Regions from separate parts of the Variovorax sp. LjRoot130 genome, predicted to be linked through region 1. Evidence: predicted binding sites of a transcription regulator. Region 1 holds the regulator's gene; each other region holds the start of a gene.
The links. The regulator sigma-54, encoded in region 1, starts transcription at its own class of promoters, with help from an activator protein. The targets are predictions, from matches to a motif close to TGGCANGNAANCTGCTTT.
Positions count from the first base shown of each region.

Region 2: ACSQ86_RS28425 (pilin) is a predicted target of sigma-54. The motif match lies at 3,993-4,010, and genes of this name have one in related genera.
Region 3: ACSQ86_RS09960 (CmpA/NrtA family ABC transporter substrate-binding protein) is a predicted target of sigma-54. The motif match lies at 3,135-3,152, and genes of this name have one in related genera.
Region 4: ACSQ86_RS02610 (isopenicillin N synthase family dioxygenase) is a predicted target of sigma-54. The motif match lies at 3,416-3,433, and genes of this name have one in related genera.

Region 1 is NZ_CAXURM020000001.1:5,472,641-5,477,998, forward strand. Features, by position in the region: gene ACSQ86_RS27130 (YceI family protein) at 1-587, shown strand, start outside; gene ACSQ86_RS27135 (hypothetical protein) at 730-1,086, shown strand; gene ACSQ86_RS27140 (phospholipase D family protein) at 1,090-2,694, opposite strand; gene ACSQ86_RS27145 (RNA polymerase factor sigma-54) at 2,697-4,277, opposite strand; gene lptB (LPS export ABC transporter ATP-binding protein) at 4,292-5,068, opposite strand; gene lptA (lipopolysaccharide transport periplasmic protein LptA) at 5,065-5,358, opposite strand, start outside.
Region 2 is NZ_CAXURM020000001.1:5,741,296-5,746,653, forward strand. Features, by position in the region: gene ACSQ86_RS28410 (polysaccharide biosynthesis protein) at 1-260, opposite strand, end outside; gene ACSQ86_RS28415 (Wzy polymerase domain-containing protein) at 271-1,998, opposite strand; gene ACSQ86_RS28420 (O-antigen ligase family protein) at 2,049-3,428, opposite strand; gene ACSQ86_RS28425 (pilin) at 3,487-3,936, opposite strand; gene ACSQ86_RS28430 (3',5'-cyclic-nucleotide phosphodiesterase) at 4,139-4,945, opposite strand; gene ACSQ86_RS28435 (FHA domain-containing protein) at 5,131-5,358, opposite strand, start outside.
Region 3 is NZ_CAXURM020000001.1:1,964,506-1,969,863, forward strand. Features, by position in the region: gene ACSQ86_RS09950 (ABC transporter ATP-binding protein) at 1-741, opposite strand, end outside; gene ntrB (nitrate ABC transporter permease) at 774-1,697, opposite strand; gene ACSQ86_RS09960 (CmpA/NrtA family ABC transporter substrate-binding protein) at 1,708-2,952, opposite strand; gene ACSQ86_RS09965 (nitrate- and nitrite sensing domain-containing protein) at 3,272-4,573, opposite strand; gene tsaD (tRNA (adenosine(37)-N6)-threonylcarbamoyltransferase complex transferase subunit TsaD) at 4,659-5,358, shown strand, end outside.
Region 4 is NZ_CAXURM020000001.1:497,121-502,478, forward strand. Features, by position in the region: gene ACSQ86_RS02595 (ABC transporter ATP-binding protein) at 1-888, opposite strand, end outside; gene ACSQ86_RS02600 (BMP family ABC transporter substrate-binding protein) at 885-1,976, opposite strand; gene ACSQ86_RS02605 (VOC family protein) at 1,966-2,373, opposite strand; gene ACSQ86_RS02610 (isopenicillin N synthase family dioxygenase) at 2,376-3,377, opposite strand; gene rutR (HTH-type transcriptional regulator RutR) at 3,614-4,342, shown strand; gene rutF (NADH-dependent FMN reductase RutF) at 4,356-4,850, opposite strand; gene ACSQ86_RS02625 (malonic semialdehyde reductase) at 4,867-5,358, opposite strand, start outside.

The DNA of each region.
Region 1 (5,358 bases):
CCCTCGCCGCCGCACAGCAGGCACCGGAAATGGCCGCCTTGCCGGCAGGAGGTCCGGTCAAGGGCGCCAGCTACGTGGTCGACCCGACCCACACTTTCGTGATGTACGAGATGGGCCACTACGGCACCACCACCAACCGCGGCCGCTTCAGCACCAAGGACGGCACGGTCAAGATCGATACCACGGGCAAGAACGGCAAGATCGACATCACGATGGACATCGGCTCCATCAACACCGGCGTCGACCTGCTCAACCGCCACGTGCTGAGCAAGGACTTCTTCAACGTCGCGGAATTTCCGACCGGCCGCTTCGTGGCCGACAAGATCGATTTCAACGGCGACAAGGTCGCCGAAGTCGACGGCACGCTCACGCTGATGGGCCAGACGCGGCCCATCAAGCTCAAGGCCAGCCGCTTCGGCTGCTACCTCAGCCCGCTGATCAAGCGCCAGGTCTGCGGCGGCGACTTCGAGACCATCGTGGAGCGCAGCGAATGGGGCATCACCTGGGGCATCAACTTCGGCTTCGAGAACAAGGTGCGGCTCCTGGTGCAGGTCGAGGCGGTCAACATCACGGACCGGCCGAGCTAGGGCGCGATCGCTTCTTCGCTGCCGGTCCGAGGGCGAGCTCGAACTACATTCAGCAACAAGCTTCACGGAGCAGGCGGGTCCTGCTTTACGCGGGCCGGTTGCAATGACCCCAACGGCACTTCATGCCTTCAGGAGTTTCTTCATGAACATCGCGCACACCCGTTTCTTCAAGTGGATCGCCGCCGGCGCCTTCTCCGCCGCAGCCGCGCTGGGCGCCACGTCGGCCAGCGCGGGGGACCTGGCCTGGTCGGTCGGCATCCATGCACCGGGCGTCGCCGTCGGCGTTGCCAGCCCCGTCCACTATGCCCCTGCGCCGGTCTACTACGAACCGTCGCCCCGCCACTATCGGCCGGCGCCCGTGTATGACGGCCATCGCGGCGACAGGGGCTACTACCATCGCCCGCCGCCGCGGCACTTCTACCGCCACGAGTACCGCGACGAATACCGGCACGGCCATCGCCATCACTACCGGCATGACCGTCACGACTATCGCTATTGAGGTCTAGAGCAGGCTCTCCGGCGCCAGCGGCGCCAGCAGCTCCAGCATCAGGTGGTCCCAGAAGCCCGCATCGGGCTCGCTGGTGAGCACCTGTTCGACGCCGGCCTCCTCGCTCACCCACTCCATTTTCTCGGTGCCGGGTGCGAAGCGCACCTTGTAGGCGCCCTGCTGCTTGAGCACCTCGACCAGCTTCAGCACCTGCTGCGCCATCTCGCGGCTGAAGATGAAGAGGCCGATCTCGGTGTTGTGCACTTCCGAGCGCGGGTCGAAATTCATCGAGCCGACGAAGAGCGTGCGCCCGTCGATCACGGCCGACTTGGCGTGCAGGCGTCCGATCTGCGTGCCGAACAGGCCCAGGCGCACGCTGCGCCGCGTGCGCACCGAGCTCAGCTCGTGGATCTCGGCGCCGAGCCGCAGCATGTCGGCCCGGTAGCGGCGGTAGCCGGTGTGGACCACGGGCTCGTCGGTGGCGGCCAGCGAGTTGGTGACCACGCTGATCTTCATGCCGCGCCGGCGGATCTCGCGCAGCACCTCCAGCCCCTCCTTGCCGGGGATCAGGTAGGGCGACACCAACGTCACGTCGGAACGCCCGCGCCGCATCTGCTCGACCACGTTGTAGCGCACGCTGTCGACGTCGAGCAGCGGCACGCCGCCGTAAGTGACCTGTTTGCCGATCACGCGCTCGGGCGAATCGGCATACGCCTCGGCGGTGGTCCAGATGAGGTCGAGCTTGCCGGCGTTGAGGTTCTCGACGATCGGGCTGTAGCCCAGCAGGTCGTTGGGCGCCGGCGGACGTGGTGCCGGGGTGGTGGCCGGGGCAGTCAGCTCCTCGAAGCGCCGCTGTCGTTCCTCCCGCGCGAGCGTGGGCGCGACCACGGTTTCGATCGGCCGCACGTGCTCGCTGTTCCAGTACAGGTCGAACAGGCTGGAAAGGCGCGGGATCAGGGCGCCGGCGACGAAGGTGTCGAGGTCGATGAAGTTCGCGCCGGCCGTCTGCGTGAAGTACGGGTTGCCGATGTTGCGCCCGCCGGCTACCGCCATCGCGCCGTCGGCGATGAAGAGCTTGTTGTGCATGCGCCGGTTGACGCGGCTGAAGTCGAAGAGCGAGGCCGAGAAGCGCCTGAGCATGCTGCCGCGCCCGGCCGGAAACGGGTTGAAGAGCCGCAGCTCGAGGTTGGGCGTGGCGGCCAGCGCGAGCAGCAGCTCGTCCTCGCCCGCAGTGTAGAGATCGTCCATCAGGAGCCGCACGCGCACGCCGCGCTGGGCCGCGTCGCGCAGCGTGCGCAGCAGGTAGCGGCCGGTCTCGTCGTTGTCGATCTGGTAGTACTGGACGTCGAGCGTGCGCTCGGCGCGGCGCGCGAGCTCGAGCCGCGTGTTGAGCGCGAAGTCGCCGCTGGGCATGAGCCGGAAGCCGCTGAGGTCCGCATCCGGCTGCGAGGCCTTGGCGATGCGGCCCAGCACGGTGCCGGTGGACAAGGGCATCGCCTTGGACGGCGTGCGCTCGAATTCGGCCGGCAGCATCGCGCAGCCGCTGGCGAGAAGAAGCACCGCCATCAAGGCCAGGCCGAGGCGAATCCAGCTTGGTAGCGGACTCGGACGGCGACTCATCGCTAGAGTGCCTTGCGCAGGTTCGCAGGCGCGATGCGCAGCGCCTCGCGGTACTTGGCCACCGTGCGGCGCGCGCACTCGATGCCCTGCTCCTTGAGCATCTCGGACACCTGGCTGTCGGACAGCGGCTTCCTCACGTCCTCGGCGCTCACGAACTGCTTGATCAGCGCGCGCACCGCGGTGCTGGAGGCGTTGCCGCCGGTTTCGGTGCCGAGCGCCGAGCCGAAGAAGTACTTGAGCTCGACGGTGCCGTAGGGCGTGGCCATGTACTTGGCGGTGGTCACGCGGCTGATGGTGGATTCGTGCAGGCCCAGCTCGTCGGCGATCTCGCGCAGCACCAGCGGCCGCATCGCGAGCTCGCCGTGCACGAAGTAGCTCTTCTGCCGCTCGACGATCGCGTTGGAGACCCTGAGGATGGTGTCGAAGCGTTGCTGGATGTTCTTGATGAACCAGCGCGCTTCCTGCAGCCGCTGCGACAGCGCCTGGCTGCCCTCGCCCTTGTGCTGCTTGAGCGCGCCGGCATAGATGTCGTGCACGCGCAGCCGCGGCATGACCTCGGGATTGAGCATGACGCGGAACTTCGCGTTGGTGCCGTGGCCGATGCGCGTGACGATCACGTCGGGCACGACGATGTTGCGCTCGACGTCGACGAAGCGGCGCCCCGGCTTGGGCTCGAGCCTGGCGATCAGCTGCAGTGCGGCGCGCACCTCGTCTTCGTTGCTGCGCGTGAGCGTGGCCAGGCGCTTGAAGTCGCGCCGCGCGAGCAGCTCCATCGGCTGCTTGCAGATCGCGATGGCGGTCTTGCGCACCTGGGCCTCCTCCTCGCTCTCCTTGGCGCTCGCCAGCTGGCGCAGCTGGATGGTCAGGCATTCGCCGAGGCTGCGGGCGCCGACGCCGGCCGGCTCCAAACTCTGCAGCAGGCCCAGCGCGACCTGGAAGTGATGCACCAGTTCGTCGAACTGGTCGTTGTCGTCGCCCGCGAGGCCCGAGGCCAGCGCCGGCAGCGAATCCTCGAGGTAGCCGTCGTCGTTGAGCGATTCGATCAGGAAGCGCAGCGCGGCGCAGTCGTTCTCGTCCAGGCGCAGCGACAGCGCCTGCCGGTGCAAGAAGGACTGCAGCGATTCCTGGCTGCGCGCGAGCTCGGTCGCATCGGTGCGCTCGTCGTCGCCGAGGTTGTTGGCGCGCGCGGGCGCATCGCCGCCCCACTCGCTGTCGTCGGGCGCGAGGTCGACCGTACCGTCGCCCTCCCAGTCGGGTTCGCTGTCGGCGGGCGCAGCCGCTTCGGCATCGCCGTTGGCGGCGACCGCCACCTCGGCCGGCGCCGCGGCCGAGCCGGGGACGAAGTCAGCCTCGCCCTCGGCCTGGCGGTCTTCGTCGCGCACCGGCGCATCGGCCGCCTCGAGACCGAACTCCTCGCGCGGCGCCTCTTCGGCCGTGCGTTCGAGGAACGGGTTCTCGTCGAGCATCTGCTCCACTTCCTGGCTCAATTCGAGCGTGGAGAGCTGCAGCAGCCGGATCGACTGCTGCAGCTGCGGCGTGAGCGCCAGGTGCTGGGAAACGCGCAGCGAGAGCCCTTGCTTCATCGAAGTACGGTCCCCTACATCCGGAAATGCTCGCCCAGGTACACGCGTCGTACCTCGGCGTTGTCGACGATCTCCGAAGGCGTGCCTTGTGCCAGCACATGCCCGTCGCTGATGATGAAGGCGTGATCGCAGATGCCCAGCGTCTCGCGCACGTTGTGGTCGGTGATGAGCACGCCGATGCCGCGTTCCTTCAGGAAACTGATGATCCGCTGGATCTCGATCACCGCGATCGGGTCGATGCCGGCGAAGGGCTCGTCCAGCAGGATGAAGCGCGGCTGCGTGGCCAGCGCCCGCGCGATCTCGACGCGGCGGCGCTCGCCACCCGACAGCGCCAGCGCCGGCGAATCGCGCAGATGGTCGACGCGCAGGTCGTGCAGCAGTTCGCCGAGGCGCTCCTCGATGCGCTGCTTCGACAGCGGCACCGGCCGGCCCGCGTCGTCGGGTTCGCGCTGCAGCTCGAGCACGGCGCGCACGTTCTCCTCGACCGTGAGCTTGCGGAAGATCGACGCTTCCTGCGGCAGGTAGCTCAAGCCCATGCGGGCGCGGCGGTGGATCGGCATGTGCGCGATCGGTTCGCCGTCGATGCTGATCTCGCCCGCATCCGCCCGAACCAGCCCGACGATCATGTAGAAGGAGGTGGTCTTGCCCGCGCCGTTGGGCCCCAGCAGGCCGACCACCTCGCCCTTTTGCACGCCGAGCGAGACGTCCTTGACGACCTTGCGGCTGCCGTAGCTCTTCTGCAGGCCGCGCGCCTCGAGGCGGCTGCCCAGGACTTCGTTGCCGCCGCTCACTTGCGCTGCTCTCCGCCGAGCGTGGTGGTCGAGCGCAGGCCCGTTCCGGACGCCGGCGCGGAGGCGGCCGGCGCCGCCGGCCTGGCGGACCCGGCAGCGGGCGCCGAGGCGGCCGCCTTGGGCGTGAGGATGGCCTTGACGCGGCCGCCGGGCTGGGTCGCCACGCCCGCATTGGGCGGCAGCGGCGAGCCGTTGACGGTGAAGGTGTCGTTGCTCTGGTCGTAGACGATCAAGGGTCCGCTGCTTTCGTCGTTGGGTGTCGCGCCGACCAGGCGACGCATCACCGCACG
Region 2 (5,358 bases), 270 kb from region 1:
ACGGCACGGCCCGTCGCCAGGATCGATGCCATGCCCGTGTAGCGGAAGATCGCCTTGTACAGACCCAGCTGGAAGAAGATCGGGATGGCCAGCGCGGGCGCCACCGCGTAGGCGACCCATTCAGCGCCCGCGGGCCAGTGCAGCGTGTCGAGCCGCAGCGTGAACGCGAGCCACATCGACACCAGCGCGAGCACGGCGTCGAGCGCCATCACCACCATGCGCTTTCGGGAGCGAGACCAGCTCAGGATCGTGTCTTGCATCGCTTTGCGGTCACTGGACTTCCAGGTCGATACGGGGAAAGGGCACCGGCTCGACACCCTGATGTTCGCTCGCGAATTCGCCCCAGGCGCCTCGAAGCTTGTCGCAATAAGCACGCGAGAAGAGCAGGCACGATTGTCGCAGCGCTTCCTGCGCGGCCAGCGGCCGCCCGTTGAGCGCGGCGGCCTTGGCATATCGCAAGAGCGCGTTCTCTACGGGATAGCGCCTGGCCGTCAAGCGCAAGCGCTCGATCTCGCTCGCCGGCATGCCTTCGCGCGGCTCGATGCGCAGGTTGACAAGCGCGGCCTGCAATCCGTTCAGGACATGAATCTCGAGCGCCGGAGGGGGCGCCCGAACGCCGATGCGGGCGGCTCGCAAGCGCTCGGATTGCACGTCCAACTCAATGGCGCGGTACTCCTTCCACGCGAGCAGCAGGACGCTGCCCAGCGCAACTACGAGGGCCGCAGACACGGCGCGTGGCAGCCGCGCGGGTGCAACGAGCGACGAGCGCGCGTTCAGGATGCCCATCATCAGCGCGACCGGAACCAGGAAGAACGCCTTGCAATGCGGCAGCTCAAGCAAGGCATGCAGCGTGAACGTGCCGATGGCCAGCAGGATCAGGATCTGCTCGGCGCTCGCGGCACGCCGCACCTGCCACCAGAACCAGAGGCACAGCAGTCCCGCGATGGCCAGGCCCAGGGGCACCCCGTTCCACACCATCAGGTCGAGCACGAGGTTGTGGGCGTGCTGGATGCCCAGTTTCAGGTCGGCGTACTGCGGTAGCGCATCGACCTGGACCAAGCGACCTTGATTCCAACCATAACCCAGCCACGGCCGATGCAGGATGCCATCAATCATCAGCGACCATATCTCTGGCCGGCGCCCCGAACTGAGGCGCGAACCCAGGCTGTCGGCACCACCGGCGTCAATCAAGGCTGTGGCGAAAGTCCAACCGAGCGCCAGCACCGCGAACCACAGCCCCAGCCCGAGGAAAGCCGGCCGGTGCCTTGCGGTCCCCAGAGAGGCCGGCGAGATCCACGCGACGGCCAACAGCAGTGCAATGCCGAGCCAGCCGGTGCGGGACTGCGTGCTCGCAATCCCGAGCAGTAAGGTTGCCGCGGCAAGCACCGCAACCGCACCGCCGATGCGCTGTCGGGCGTGGGCCCACCACAGGCCGATGAGCCCCCACATCAGAAGCGTGCTCAACTCGTTGGCTTGGCCGACATTGGCCATGGGACGGCTGCCTGTCGAGATGGGCGCCATCAAGGGCCCCCAGTCCAGCAGGAGCCATTGCGCCAGCGCGAGCGCCGTCGAGATCAGGGCGGCCACGACGAAGCCGGCGAACAGCGCGTCCGGCAGACGGCCCGGGGCCAGCGCCTCGCAGGACCTGGCGATCGCAACCGACACGGCGCAACCCAGAAGGTACACGCTGATCAGAAGCGCCTCGGCAGGAAACGCGAACATGCCGCCGGCGGCCTGCAGCAGGGGAATCAGCGCAGCGGCAGCGAAACCCATCGAGAGCAGGTCGAAATCCATTCGCGCACGCCGCGTCACCGCCCACAGGGCCAGCGGCAGCACGGCCAGACCGGCGGCGACCTCGGTGTAGAGCGTGGACCACGGATAGGAATGCACGGGAATCAGCCACGGCAGGGCGAAGCCGAAAGCCAACAGCGACCAGCCCACCCCTGTCGATGGATTGCGGGTCGAGCGGGCCTTCGGCACCGCCGCCGCGATGCTCAAGGCCTGGGAAGAATTCGACATGGGACAGCCTGTTCCGTCGTCAAAAGCAGCTACTGCCTCGCATCGGGTATGTCGAGATGAAGGACGGCCCCGCGTTGCCAGAAGCGAGGCGGGGACACATTGCCTGAATCATTGGACGATTGGCGAGACAGCACGTCACGGCCATGGACAGCCCACATGCCTGCCAGCAGCATCGCGGACACCAGCACGATCGGCGCGCGCGACCTGAGATTCGCCGCTGGAGGGGCCGCCGCCGCGGCTGCATCGGTTGAGCGCTTCCGGTAACACGCCAGCGCCCATCCAGCCATCCATACGATCAGTAGTTGGCTCAAGGGGTAGACAAAGGCGCCTGAAAACAGACTGTTCATGACGCACGCCAAAAGGCCGCCGAGGCAAAACGGAGGAATCCAGCGATGCCCCCGAATCAACCGGTAGAGAAGCAATCCGACGAGAACGAGGGCGCCCACTCCCAAGAATCCGTACTCGCCGATCCATTGCAGCGCAATATTGTGAGGGTGCATCGCGATCACGAGGCCGTCGTGCCTTCCGAATTGATCGCCGCCTATTCCCACCCACGGCGATCGGGCCCAGGATTCCACGAGGCCGCCCCACAAATCGCTTCGGGAGGAAGTGGTCAGGCGAAATACGGTCTTGGTCGTATGGTCCGAGTCGAAGAGCCAACGCATGCCGTAGAAGAATGCCCCCGCGACGGCGAGCGACGAAATCGGCAGACGAAGCAGGGCTGAATCCTTTCGAAGAAGCGCCACCAGCAACAGCGCGCTCGTCGCGGACAGCAGGACCGAGCGGGCGCCGTCTTGCCAGAGTGCCAGCAGATAGAGCGTCGAAAGCAGCCAGACCAGCGGCGTCATCCGCGCTCGCGCCAATCCGCCGGGCCGATGCCAGAGCAGGAACAGGCACGGAAGCAAGGCATCGTCGAATTCGCGGACCGTCGTGAACACCAGTTGCCAGTCGTGCCATGTGCCGCTCATGCAAAGATCGATGATGCTCAACACCATCAACCAGATATTGAGCGACGGGGCGAGCGCCAGGATCACTGCGCTTCGATCCGGCCTTTGCGGGTCGTCCTCGAAAAGCCTCGCACAAAAAAACACCCCCAGAAACAGCATGCCATACAGCGTGGCGTCGGCGATGGAAAACGGCGACCACCGAGTGCCCTGCAGGCAGATCGCCAGAAGCGCCAGCGAAATCGCCCAGATCCAGTGGCCGGACCACGGCCTTCCATGAATGACCGCGGGCAGGCGAAACACGGAGCAGACGATGAGTGTCGACAGGCAGATGATCTGCGCTTTTCGAGAGAAATCGTACGGATCCGCGATCCCGAAAAAAGTGATGACGCCGGAAAATGCGACGACGGCGAACGCGGGAATCATCCACGCCAGAAAGCCGTCTGCGAAATTTCGATACGTCATGAAAGAGGTCGCGAACAAAAAAGCGGCCCCGAGGGCCGCTTCTATCGCTGGTCAACGATCAGCTGGGACGGCATTCGGAAGGCAGGTACTTCGAAGCAATGGCAGAGGAGCACGTCCAACGCAGCTGACCGGTGTTGGTGCCGACATTCGCCGGAGTCAGCAGGATATCGCCCGTCGCATTGGGAACCGTCGAGGTGATCGTCACGAGGCCCGAGCCATCGTTGGCAACGACCACATTCGACACATACTTTGTTGCGCCGGGGAAGACGTAGCCGCTATTGGACGCGGTGACCGAGGCAAGGAGACCAAGCGACGAGGTGGTTTCAGCGACCGCCAGCTTGGCCGGAGCGCCCATGACGAGCACTTCGGAGATCTTGGCGCGGGTGGTGTAATCCTGATACGCCGGCAGCGCCACAGCAGCCAAGATGCCGATGATCGCCACAACGATCATCAATTCGATAAGGGTGAAACCCTTTTGCACGTTGCGTGCGATGGAACGACGGTTCATTTCAAGAAACTCCAGTTGGTTGAAGGGCCCGAGGAAGGCCCCCGGTGCGTTCAACCTCCGCAGCATCTGTGCCATCCCGGCTGCTCGCCTCTGAAGCAAACCTTGGTGTGCATTTATTCTCGCCGGGGTTACAACAGGTGACACAACCTGTTGCAAACGCCACACGTGAGATGACAAATTTGTCAGTCCACCACCCACAGTGTCAGACCTGCAGCACCCCCGCCGCCTCCAGCCACCGAATGTCCCATCCCTTCGTGCCATGCATCTGCGAACTCGCTGTCAACCCGTCGATCTGGCTCATGATCTCTTCGGTCTCGGCCGGCTTGGTGTGGGTGATGTAGATCGGGTAGTTCTTGCCGGGCGCGATGTTCGCCAGTTCGTCGGCCAAAGTCGCGGGCGACAAGTGCAAGCTGCGCTGGGCCAAGGCCTGTTCCCGGTTACTGAACGCCGTTTCAATAACCAGCATCCCCACATCAAGCTGGTTCACCCGCTGCCAAAAGGCCGGATTACGCTCCGTGTCCCCGCTGAAGACCCAGTTCGGCCCACCCTCAGCACAGCGCACGGCGTACCCGCAAGCCGGCACGGTATGCACAGCCGGCAGCACCTCGATGTTCTTGAGCGCCCGGGTTCCGAGTTCGAACTGCTGCCCGACCACGATGTCATGAAAGCTCACGAACGGCGCCTCGCGACTTGGAATGCTCGCGAAATCCGGCCAGATGACGTTGTTGAACACGTGGGCGCGCAGCGCCTCGATGGTGGGGCGCAGCGCATGCACGCGCAGCGGCTTGCCGCGGCGGCTGGCCACGGCGTCGATCATCAGGGGCAGCGCGGCGATGTGGTCGAGGTGCGAATGGGTGAGCACCACGTCGTCGATGGCGCTCATTTCGTCCAGGCTCAGGTCGCCGACGCCGGTGCCGGCGTCGACCAGCAGGTCGCTGTCGACCAGGAATGACGTCGTGCGGCAGTCCTTGGCGATGGCGCCCGAGCAACCCAACACGCGCACCTGCATATGCGAGGCCTTTTGTTTTCTATTTGGTTTCGAACCGGGTTGCACCATCCCAGTTCTGGTCTTTGGGCTGCAACGCCATTGAGGCTAAACGCTGCGCGTATAGCTGGTAAAGGACTTTTTTGGCATCTACAGCCGGCAGTGGGGTCAAGCCTCCCGTACGAAAGCCTCGGCGCGCCCGCCGGCTCTCAGCCGGCGACGAACTGCATCCGCGTGCCGCCGAGTTCGAGCACGTCGCCGTCCTGCAGGGCGACGGCCTCGTTGCCGAGCGGTTCGCCGTTGAGCTCAGTGCCGCCGTCGATGGGCGCCACCACGTAGCCGTGCAGGCGCCGCGTGACGGCAGCGACGGCCACGCCGGGTTTGCCGATCGTGGTGACGACCTTCTGCAGGGAGAGTTCGCGCCCGGCGCCGCTGCC
Region 3 (5,358 bases), 3.5 Mb from region 1:
CTTGCGGGCGTGCACGTAGACGGGGTCTTCCGCGAGCTCGACGCGGTTGCGCGGGCGCGGGATGTCGACTGCCAGCACCTCGCCGATGGTGGCGGCCGGGCCGTTGGTGAGCATGACGATGCGGTCCGACAGGAGCACCGCCTCGTCGACGTCGTGCGTGACCATCACCACCGTGCTGTGCGTTTTCTGCACGATGGCCAGCAGCTCGTCCTGCAACTTGGCGCGCGTCAGCGCGTCGAGGGCGCCGAAGGGCTCGTCCATCAGCAGCACCTTGGGTTCCATCGAGAGGGCGCGCGCAATGCCCACGCGCTGTTTCATGCCGCCGGAGATTTCGCCGGGGCGCTTCTGCGCGGCCGGCGTGAGGCCGACCAGCGCGAGCGCCGCTTCGGTGCGCGCCCTGAGCTGCGCCTTGTTCTCGGTCGAAGCGAACACGCGCTCGACGGCGAGGTAGACGTTCTCGTAGCAGGTGAGCCAGGGCAGCAGCGAATGGTTCTGGAACACCACCGCGCGCTCGGGCCCCGGGCCCTTGATCTCGCGGTTGGCGCACAGCAGCACGCCCTGCGTGGGCGTGGTGAGGCCGGCGATCAGGTTCAGCAGCGTGGACTTGCCGCAGCCCGAATGCCCGATCAGCGTGATGAACTCGCCCTTGGCCACCTGCAGGTTGATGTCGCGCAACGCGAGGAAGCTGCCCTTGGGCGTCTTGAAGCGCTGTTCGACGTCGTGGATTTCGATGTACTTCATGATGGACCGATCGTCCTGAGCTTGTCGAAGGGTCATGCCTTCACCTCTTCGAACGTGAATGCGGTGGCGATCCGGATCAGCGCGAACTCGAGCACGAGCCCGACCATGCCGATGACGAAGATCGCGATGATGATGTTGGCGACGTTGAGGTTGTTCCACTCGTCCCAGACCCAGAAGCCGATGCCGACGCCGCCGGTCAGCATCTCGGCCGCCACGATCACCAGCCAGGCGGTGCCGACCGCGAGGCGCACGCCGGTCAGCATGTAGGGCAGCACGGCGGGGAACAGGATCTTGGTGAGGATCTTCCACTCGGAAAGATTGAGCACGCGCGCCACATTCATGTAGTCGCTGGGCACGCGCTGCACGCCCACCGCGGTGTTGATGATCATGGGCCAGATCGAGCAGATGAAGATGGTCCAGATCGCGGCCGGGTTGGCGCCCTTGAAGACCAGGAGGCCGATCGGCAGCCAGGCCAGCGGCGACACCGGTCGCAGCAGGCTGATCAGCGGATTGAACATGCGCGAGAGGAACTCGAAGCGACCGATCGCGAAGCCGGCCGGGATGCCGACCGCGGCGGCCAGCCCGAAGCCGAGCGCCACGCGCTGGAGCGACGAGAGCACGTTCCAGCCCACGCCCTGGTCGTTGGGGCCCTTGCTGTAGAAGGGATCGCTGAACACGGTCAGCGCCTGTTGCCAGACGGCGGCCGGCGACGGGAAGCCGGTGGTGCTTTTCAGCGCCACGAGTTCCCAGATCAGGACCAGCAACGCAAAGCCAAGGATCGGCGGCAGCACGCGCAGCCAGATCCAGCTGAAGTCGCGCGGGGCGCGGGGCGTGGTCTCTTCCTGCGCGGGCTCTGCAGGCGGGACGGAGGCGGCCGCGGACTTCCTGGCGGCTGCCGGCGTGGCGAGCTGCCCCTGGGCAGCCTCGAGCGGGGAGTGAAAGACGGCACTGACCATGGCGGGCTCCTCAGGCATTGACCTTGAACGACTCGGCGTACTTCTTCGGATCCTTGCCGTCCCACACCACGCCGTCGATCAGCTTGCTGCTGCGCATCGTGTCCTTGGGAACGGAGGTCTTGGTCGCGGCTGCAGCCTGCTTGTAGATGTCGATGCGGTTGATCTCCGTGGCCACCTTGAGGTAGTCCGGATGCTCCTTCAGCAGGCCCCAGCGCTTGTGCTGCGTGAGGAACCACATGCCGTCGGAGAGGTAGGGGAAGGTCGCCGCGCCGTCGTTGTAGAACTTCATGTGGTTCGGGTCGTCCCAGTTCTTGCCCAGGCCGTTGGTGTAGCGGCCCAGGATGCGCTGGTTGATGGCGTCCACGCTGGTGTTGACGTAGCTCTTGTCGGCGATGGTTTCGGCCATCTTGTTCTTGTTCTGCAGACCGGCGTCGATCCACTTCCCGGCTTCGAGAATCGCGGCCGTCACGGCGCGCGCCGTGTTGGGGTATTTCTTGACGAAGTCGCCGGTGGTGCCGAGCACCTTCTCGGGATGGTCCTTCCAGATGTCCTGCGTGGTGACGGCCGTGATGCCGATGCCGTCCATGATCGCGCGCTGGCCCCAGGGCTCGCCGACGCAGTAGCCGTCCATGTTGCCCACGCGCATGTTGGCAACCATCTGCGGCGGCGGCACGGTGATGACCTTGGCATCCTTCAACGGGTTGACGCCGTTGGCGGCCAGCCAGTAATAGAGCCACATCGCGTGGGTGCCGGTCGGGAAGGTGTGGGCGAAGGTGTATTCGCCTTTCTCCTTCGCCATCACCTTGGCCAGCGAGGCGCCGTCGACCGCGCCCTTGTCGGCCAGTTTCTTCGACAGCGTGATCGCCTGGCCGTTGTTGTTGAGGGTCATCAGGATGGCCATGTCCTTCTTCGGCCCGGCGGTGCCGAGGTGCACGCCGTAGATCAGGCCGTAGAGCACGTGGGCGAAGTCGAGCTCGCCATTGACCAGCTTGTCGCGCACACCGGCCCAGCTGGCTTCCTTGCTCGGCACGATCTTCACGCCGTACTTCTTGTCGATGCCGAGCACCGAGGCCATGACGACGCTGGCGCAGTCGGTCAGCGGGATGAAGCCGATCTTGACTTCCTCCTTTTCTGGCTTGTCCGAGCCTTGGGCCCAGACGGCTGCGCGCAGGGCGGGGTCGAGCCCGACCGCGCCGATGGCGGCGGCTTGCAGCACGCGGCGGCGATTCAACTTCGGTTTCAGCAAATCGGTCATGGGGCGAGCTCCGGAATGAAGAAAAGACAAAAAGCACAAAACAAAAAAGGCGTCCCGACCACGCACGGGCCGCTCGATAACGAGCCCTTGCGGGATGGGGACGCCTTTGTCCGGTTCGGTGGGTCGCACCCGCCGTTGGATGCCACCTGCCTGAAGACCCTTGCAGGTCTATGCAGGTTTGTTAAGCAAACTGCGTGCCAGCAGTTCAGAGGGGTGGTTTGCTATCAAATCGATAGCCTCCGAAGTCCGCGTCGTGAGGCAAGAGGCGCCGAATCCCTTGAACTGCGATCGAAGCACAGTTGTTGTGCAGCGCACCAATTCAGGTGCGAGGCGCCCGGGACGCCGGCTCGCCGGGCAGGTATTCGGCCATCGAGAGCACCGATTCGGCGACGTCGACCAGCCTGCGGTTCTGGCTCATGGCTGTCTGGCGCAGCATCTTGTGCGCCTCCTCCTCGCTGAGGCGGCGGTGTGCCATCAGCAGGCCCTTGGCGCGTTCGACCAGCTTGCGCTCGTTCAGGGCCGCGCGCACGGTGTCGAGTTCGTCGCTCATCGCCTGCAGCCGGTGCGACTGCTCCTGCACCATCTCCAGAATCGATCGCTCGAGCTGCCGGCCATAGGGCGTGGCTGAACCCATGGTTTGCGGGTGGCCCGGCGCGTCTGCAGCGGGCTGCTCGTCGAAGAAGACTGCCGCCGGTGTACCCGCCTCGCGCGCCAGCTTGGCCAGCAGCACGTCATGGGCCTGCAGCTCGGCCCGGGCCTGGCTCGTTTTCTGTTCGCAGATCCGGCGCAGGTCGGCGGCCAGGCGCTCTTCGATCGATTGCATGGCGTCGATGCGCCGGCTGCAGCAGTCGAACCAGGTCTGGCTCAGTTCGGTATCGAGTGCCACGCCGGCGGGTGCCGCGCAGGCGATGCGGCGCAGCCGTTCCTGCTCCGCCAATTGGGCGGGGGATTGACTGCTGCGCCAGAGCTCGGCGATGCGCGCGCCCGAGAACTCGGCGAAGACCTGGAAGCAGCGCTCCTGCGATTCGATCAGATGCAGCCATTGCTGCTGGCGCGCGCTGTCGTTGTGGCCCGAGGCGAAGGCCGCGGCGCCGCAGGCGCGCTCCTGGCCGGCGAACTCCTTGCCCTGCATGAAATTGAACATGGCCACCAGCTGACGAGAGATTTCCGGGTCGGTGGCGCCGTCCGCGGCCTCGAACACGACTGCGAGCAGCCCTGCGATCAGCTTGACGAAGGCGGCCGTCGCCTCAGCCGGGCTGAGCTCCAAGGCGCCGACGCGACGGCGCAGCTCGGGCAGGCCCTCGAGGCCCGGCAGCACCCAGGCGATGCGGCTGAACAGGCGCGCACCGTTGCCGATGCGGCCCGCGTCGGCCTCGAGCTGATCGAACGAAGCGCGCACCGCCTCTTCCACGCGCAGGCATTCGGCGATCTGCTCGCTGCGCTGCGAGACGAAACGGTGGCCACGCGACGCCAGCAGCACGTTCGAGATGCCGCGTTCGCGCTGCAGCGCATGGACCAGGCGGCCGATCGTGCCGACCAGCGCGCTGGTGCGGGCGAGCTGCTCCAGCGCGTCGATTTCGCAGCGCAGGGCGGCCATCAGAAAGCTCAGTCCGGATTTCATCGTGGGGCGGCATGGCTGAAGAGCCATCCTAAGGACATGCAGCAACATCCGTGCCCCGACATCGTGCGCACCCTACACTCGTCGCATGTTTGTATTGGGAATCGAATCGTCCTGCGACGAGACCGGCGTGGCCCTGGTCGAATCCGGCGCGAGCGGCTTGCCGCGCCTGGCCGCGCACGCGCTCCACAGCCAGATCGCGATGCACCAGGCCTATGGCGGCGTGGTGCCCGAGCTGGCCAGCCGCGACCACATCCGGCGCGTGCTACCCCTGGCGCAGACGGTGTTGTCCGAGGCCGCCCGCTCCCTGCCCGAGATCGACGTCGTCGCCTACACGCGCGGGCCGGGGCTGGCCGGCGCGCTGCTGGTGGGCGCCGGCGTGGCCTGTGCACTGGGCGCGGCGCTTGGCAAGCCGGTGCTGGGCGTGCATCACCTGGAAGGCCACCTGCTGTCGCCCTTTCTCAGTGCCGATCCGCCCGAGTTCCCCTTCGTCGCGCTGCTGGTCTCGGGCGGTCACACGCAACTGATGCGGGTCGACGGCGTGGGGCGCTACGAGCTGCTCGGCGAGACCATCGACGACGCAGCAGGCGAAGCCTTCGACAAGAGCGCCAAGCTGATGGGCCTGCCCTATCCTGGCGGCCCCTGGCTCGCCAAGCTGGCGGAGGAGGGCGACGCCGCGGCCTTCAAGCTGCCGCGGCCCCTGCTGCACAGCGGCGACCTCGACTTCTCCTTTGCCGGCTTGAAGACGGCGGTGCTGACGCAGGCCAGGAAACTCGGCGGCGAGCTCG
Region 4 (5,358 bases), 5.0 Mb from region 1:
GCCGACGCCGGCCAGCCCGTAGATCTCGCCCGCGCGCAGGTCGAGGTCGATGCCGTCGAGCACGCGGCGGCCTTGCACTTCGGGCGAACGCAATCCGCGCACCGTGAGCCGCACCGGGCCCGGCGTCGCGCGCGTCGACCCGGCTGCGGGCGCGGTGATCGATTCGCCGACCGTGAGCCGGACCAGCTCGCCCACCGGCATCTGCTGCGGGTCGACCGTCGCGACCGTGCGGCCGCCGCGCATCACGGTCACGCGGTCGGCATGGCGCTTGACGTCGGCCATCTTGTGCGTGACCAGCACCACCGCCGCGCCGCGGCGCGCGAGCCCATGCACGGTCGAGAGCAGGCGCTCGGCCTCCTGGTCGGTCAACACGGCGGTGGGCTCGTCGAGGATCAGGATGCGCGTGCCGGCCAAGAGCACCTTGAGGATCTCGACGCGCTGCTGCTCGGCCACCGACAGCCGGTCCACGCGCTGCGCCGGGTCGATGTCGAAGCCGAGTTCTCGCGCCTTGTCGCGGATCGCCTCTTCGACGCGGCGCAGGCGCTTGCCATGGCTTTCGAAGCGCTCGGACCGCGGCGCGGTCAGGAGGATGTTCTGCGCCACCGTGAAGGGCTGCACCAGCCGGAAGTGCTGGTGGACCATGCCGATGCGCGCCTTCGCCGCATCGCGCGGCCCGCTGAAGCGCACCGGGTTGTCGTCGACCGACATCGTGCCGGCCTCGGCCGCATAAAGGCCGGCCGCGATGTTCATCAGCGAGGACTTGCCCGCGCCGTTCTCGCCCAAGAGCGCATGCACTTCGCCCCAGCGCGCCGAGAAGTGCGCGTCGGTCAGCGCCGCAAATCCGTCGAAGGACTTGTGGATGCCCTGGAGCTGCAGCGCCGTGGTCATTTCTGCGTGACGACGCCCTTGACGAACCAGTCCATCTTCCAGAGATCGGCATCGGACAGCACGGCGCCCTTGGCGACGCGCTCCTTGCCGTCGCGGTCGGCCAGCGGGCCGGCATAGATCTGCTTGCCCTTGAGCAGTGCGTCGCGTTCTGCTGTGATCGCGGCGGCCTTGTCCTTCGGCACCCCGGGGCCGAAGCCCGCGATGTCGGTGCCGCCCGCGCTCATCGGAATGAAGGCGCCGTATTGCGCCGGCTTCCAGTTGCCGGCCATGATCTTCTTCAGCTCCGGCGAGAGGAACTTGTCCCACACCCAGACCGAGGAGCACAGCGTGGCCTTGGGCGCGAACTGCCGCAGGTCGCGGTGATGGCCGGTGCCGTAGACGCCGCGCTCCTGCGCCACGATCTGTGGCGTCGGGCTGTCGACGTGCTGGCCGATCACGTCGGCGCCCTGGTCGATCAGCGCGGCCGCGGCGGCGCGTTCCTTGACCGGGTCGTTCCACGAGCCGGTGTAGATCACGTTCACCGTGGCATTCGGGTTCATCTTCTGCGCGCCGAGCGCGAAGGCGTTGATGGTCCAGTTGACGACGCCGAAGGGGTTGGCCGCGACGAAGCCGAGCTTGCCGGTCTTCGAGGCTGCGCCTGCAGCCATGCCGCAGAGGTACTGGCTCTCGTAGGTGCGGCCGTAGAAGGATTCGAGGTTGGCGCCGTTGCTGGTGCCCGAGCCGTTGAGGAAGGCCACCTCGGGGTACTTGGCCGCGAGCTCCTTGAAGCTGTCGGAATAGCCGAAGGCGGTGCCGATGATGATGTTGGCGCCGCGCTGGATGAACTTCTCGGCCGCGGGCTTGATGGCGGATGCGTCTTCCGGCACGTTCTCGACGAACTGGATCTTCTCGCCCGTTTCCTTCTCGACCTTGATGCGCGCCTCGTCGAAGGCCTGCGTCCAGCCGCCGTCGTTCTTGGGGCCGAAGTACAGCATCGCGATCTTCGGCTTGCCCTTCAGGGTGAAGCCGTCGGCGGCCACCGCCGGGCCGATCAGCGCGGCGCCCGCGACAAGCGCTGCGACCGCGCAAGGAATCGATTTACGCAACATCACTCGGACCTTTCATCATGAAATTGATACGGAACACATTGCCCTCGGGGTCGAGCAGCACCGACTGGTACCAGTGGTAGTAGGTGACGTAGGGCGCCTTGACGAGCGTGGCGCCGGCAGCGACGGCGACCGGCACCATGCGGTCGACTTCCTCTTGCGAATCGACATCGATGTTCAGCAGGAACTTGACCCCGCGCGTGTCGGAGAACTCGGCCAGCTGCAAGAGCTCGTAGGCATCGAAGGCGTTGAAGCCCAGCTTGGCCTTGCCCGCGTCGAGGCCGCGGAAGATCGGCGAGCGGATGGCCTCGATCTCGGGGAAGCCGAACACGCGCTGGTAGAAGCCGCTGAGCGCGACGACGTCTTTCGCGAAGACGTTGACGTAGGAAAGATGAGGCATGTTCAGGCTGTCACTTTGGTGCCGCCGAAGGTCGTCTGTTTCAGGAACTTCGACTTCAAGTGGTCGCCGGAAGAGATCGGCGCGTACTTCGGCGCCTCGCCCGGCGCGAGGCAGCTCGGCAGGCACTCGACCATCGCGTCGTAGTTGGGCTGGTGGAAGAACACCAGCGACTGCCGGCGGTTGGTGGCGGCCGCATCCGGCGGCGGGTTGACCACGCGGTGCAGGGTCGAGACCCACAGGTCGTTGGTCCACTGCATCATGAGGTCGGCGATGTTCACCACCAGGCCGCCCTCGACCATCGGCACGTCGACCCATTGGCCGGCCTTGTTGAAGACCTGCAGCCCCTTGTCGTCAGGCAGCACGACGGTGAGGCTGCCGTAGTCGCTGTGCGCGCCGGCGCGCAGCTGGCCGGGCAATGCAGCCTCGGTCTGCGGCGGGTAGCTCAGCACGCGGAACATGCTGATGTGCTTGTCGATCTTGTCGTCGAAGAAGGTCTCGGGAAGTTCCAGCGCGAGCGCGAAGATGCGCATCAGCGAACGCGAGAGATCGCTCATCGCCTCGAAGTATTCGTCGAAGGCCGGCTGGAAGCCCGGCAGATCGGGCCAGACATTGGGCTCGAAGTGCGGGCCGGCCGCAGCGCCCCGGTGGTAGTCGTCGGCCGGCACATTGGAGGGACCGATGGAGAAGGACTCCTTCAGGTCGCCCGGCGCCGCTTCTTCGAGGCTGTACGACAACCCTTCCTCGCCCACCGCACTGTAGCCGCGCACCGCGTCGTCGCGCGGGCGATCGACCTTGCGCTTGTCGGCCAGCGGCAAGGCGAAGAATTCACGCGAGGCCGCGGAGACGCGCGCGATGAGTTCGGGGGCGATGCCGTGGTTGGTGATGACCAGGAAGCCGATGCTGCGGCAGGCCTCGTCGACCTTGCGCGCCACCTCGGCCTTGCCTTCGGGCGTTCCGGAAAAGAAGGGCGCCAGATCGATGATCGGTACGGACAGCAGGGTCATGCTTTCAATCCTTCGGTGTGACGGTGGCGGCGCTTCGACATGCAACGTCCATGCCAGTTGGACCAAATGGACAAATGCGCTTTGCTGCATCGGCGTGGTGCGCGGGCAGCGGTGCGGCACGGCGAATGCGTGCGCTGGGTGTTGCCATGGTGCGTACCATGGGCGGTATGGCTCGTGCATGCGGGCTGCATCGCAGACAACGAGAATCCCGGGTGGAGAAAGAAGCAAAGCAACACATGCCGAAAACTCGCAGCAGCAGCATCAAGCCGCCGTCCGTGCTGGCCGTCGAAGCGCCGCCATCCAAGCGCGTGCATCCGAAGCGCGCGCCCGTGGCGCGCAGCGTCACGTCGGTGAACCGGCGGCTGCGCCAGATCGAGGACAAGCGCGCGGCGATCCTGCGCGCGGCGCTCGGGCTCTTCTCGCGCTTCGGCCTGCACGGCACCAGCGTCGACCAGGTCGCAGCGCGTGCGGATGTCTCGAAAAGCAACCTGCTCTACTACTTCGCCAACAAGGAGGAGCTCTACGTCTCGGTGCTGCGCGAGTTGCTCGCCGTGTGGCTGGAGCCGCTGCGCGGCTTCAGCGCCGAGCAGGACCCGCGGCAGGCGATCGGCGACTACATCCGGCGCAAGCTGGTGATCTCGCGCGACCAGCCCGATGCCTCGCGCCTGTTCTGCCTCGAGATGATCCAGGGCGCGCCGCTCTTGCGCGACGAACTCGATCGCGAGCTGCGCGACCTGGTGACGCGCAAATCCGAAGTGATCCGCGCCTGGGTGGCCGCCGGCAAGCTCGCGCCGGTCGATCCGCATCACCTGATCTTCGCCTTGTGGGCCACCACGCAGCACTACGCCGACTTCGGCGTGCAGGTGCAGGCCATCACGGGTCGTACGCTGGATGACCCGGAGTTCTTCGAAGAGACGGTGGACAACGTGCAGCGCATCGTCTTGAGCGGCATCACCACGCGCTGAGCGCGCCGCGCGCTCAGTGCGGCGCGGCGACGATGTCGTGGTAGCGGCGGTCGAAGTAGATCAGGCCGTGCGCGGTGCCGCCGATCGCGATCGCAACGGCCTCGCAGAACAGCACGTCGTGGGTGCCCACCCGCGTCACCTGCGACACGCGGCAGTCGAAGGACACGGCCGCGTCCTCGAGCACCGGCGCACCGGTGCGCTTGCGGCTCCAGCGGCCCGCGGCGAAGCGCTCGTCCATCGGCGTCTTGCCGCCGAACAGGCCCGACAGCGCCTGCTGCCCCGCGGCCAGCGCGTTCACGCAGAGCACGCCGTTGGCCTGGAAGGCCGGGTAGACCGAGGCCGAGCGATTGAGGCAGACCAGCAGCGTCGGCGGCTCGTCGGTCACGCTGCACACGGCCGATGCGGTGAAGCCGGCGCGGCCGCCGGGGCCGTCGGTGGTGATGACATGCACGGCCGCGCCGAGGCGGGCCATCGCATCGCGGTAGTCGCTCTTGGGCAAGGCGTTCATGGCGGCGGTGCTTTCCTCAGGCGAGCGCGCAGGCTTCTGCGAAGTCCAGGCGCGGCAGGCGGCCGAACAGCTTCGAGGGGTCGCCGTGGCCCAGGTTGATCAGGAAGTTGGTGGTCCAGGGCGTGCCGGTGAAGAAGGCGGCGTCGATCTTCGCCCTGTCGAAGCCGGACAGCGGCCCCGCATCCAGCCCCAGCGCGCGCGCGGCGAGCAGCAGGTAGGCGGCTTGCAGCGTGGCATTGCGAAAGGCGGTTTCGCGGGCGGCCTCGACGCTGCCGGTGAACCAGCTTCTGGCGTCGGCATGCGGGAACAGCGTGGGCAGCTTGTCGTAGAAGGCGCTGTCCCAGGCCGCGATCACGGTGACCGGCGCGCTCATCGTCTTCGCCAGATTGCCCTTCGACAAGGCCGGCGCCAGGCGCGCCTTGCCCTCGGGCGTGCGCACGAAGACGAAGCGGCCCGGTGAACAGTTGGCCGAGGTCGGCCCGGTGCGCGCCAGCGCGTAGACCTGTTC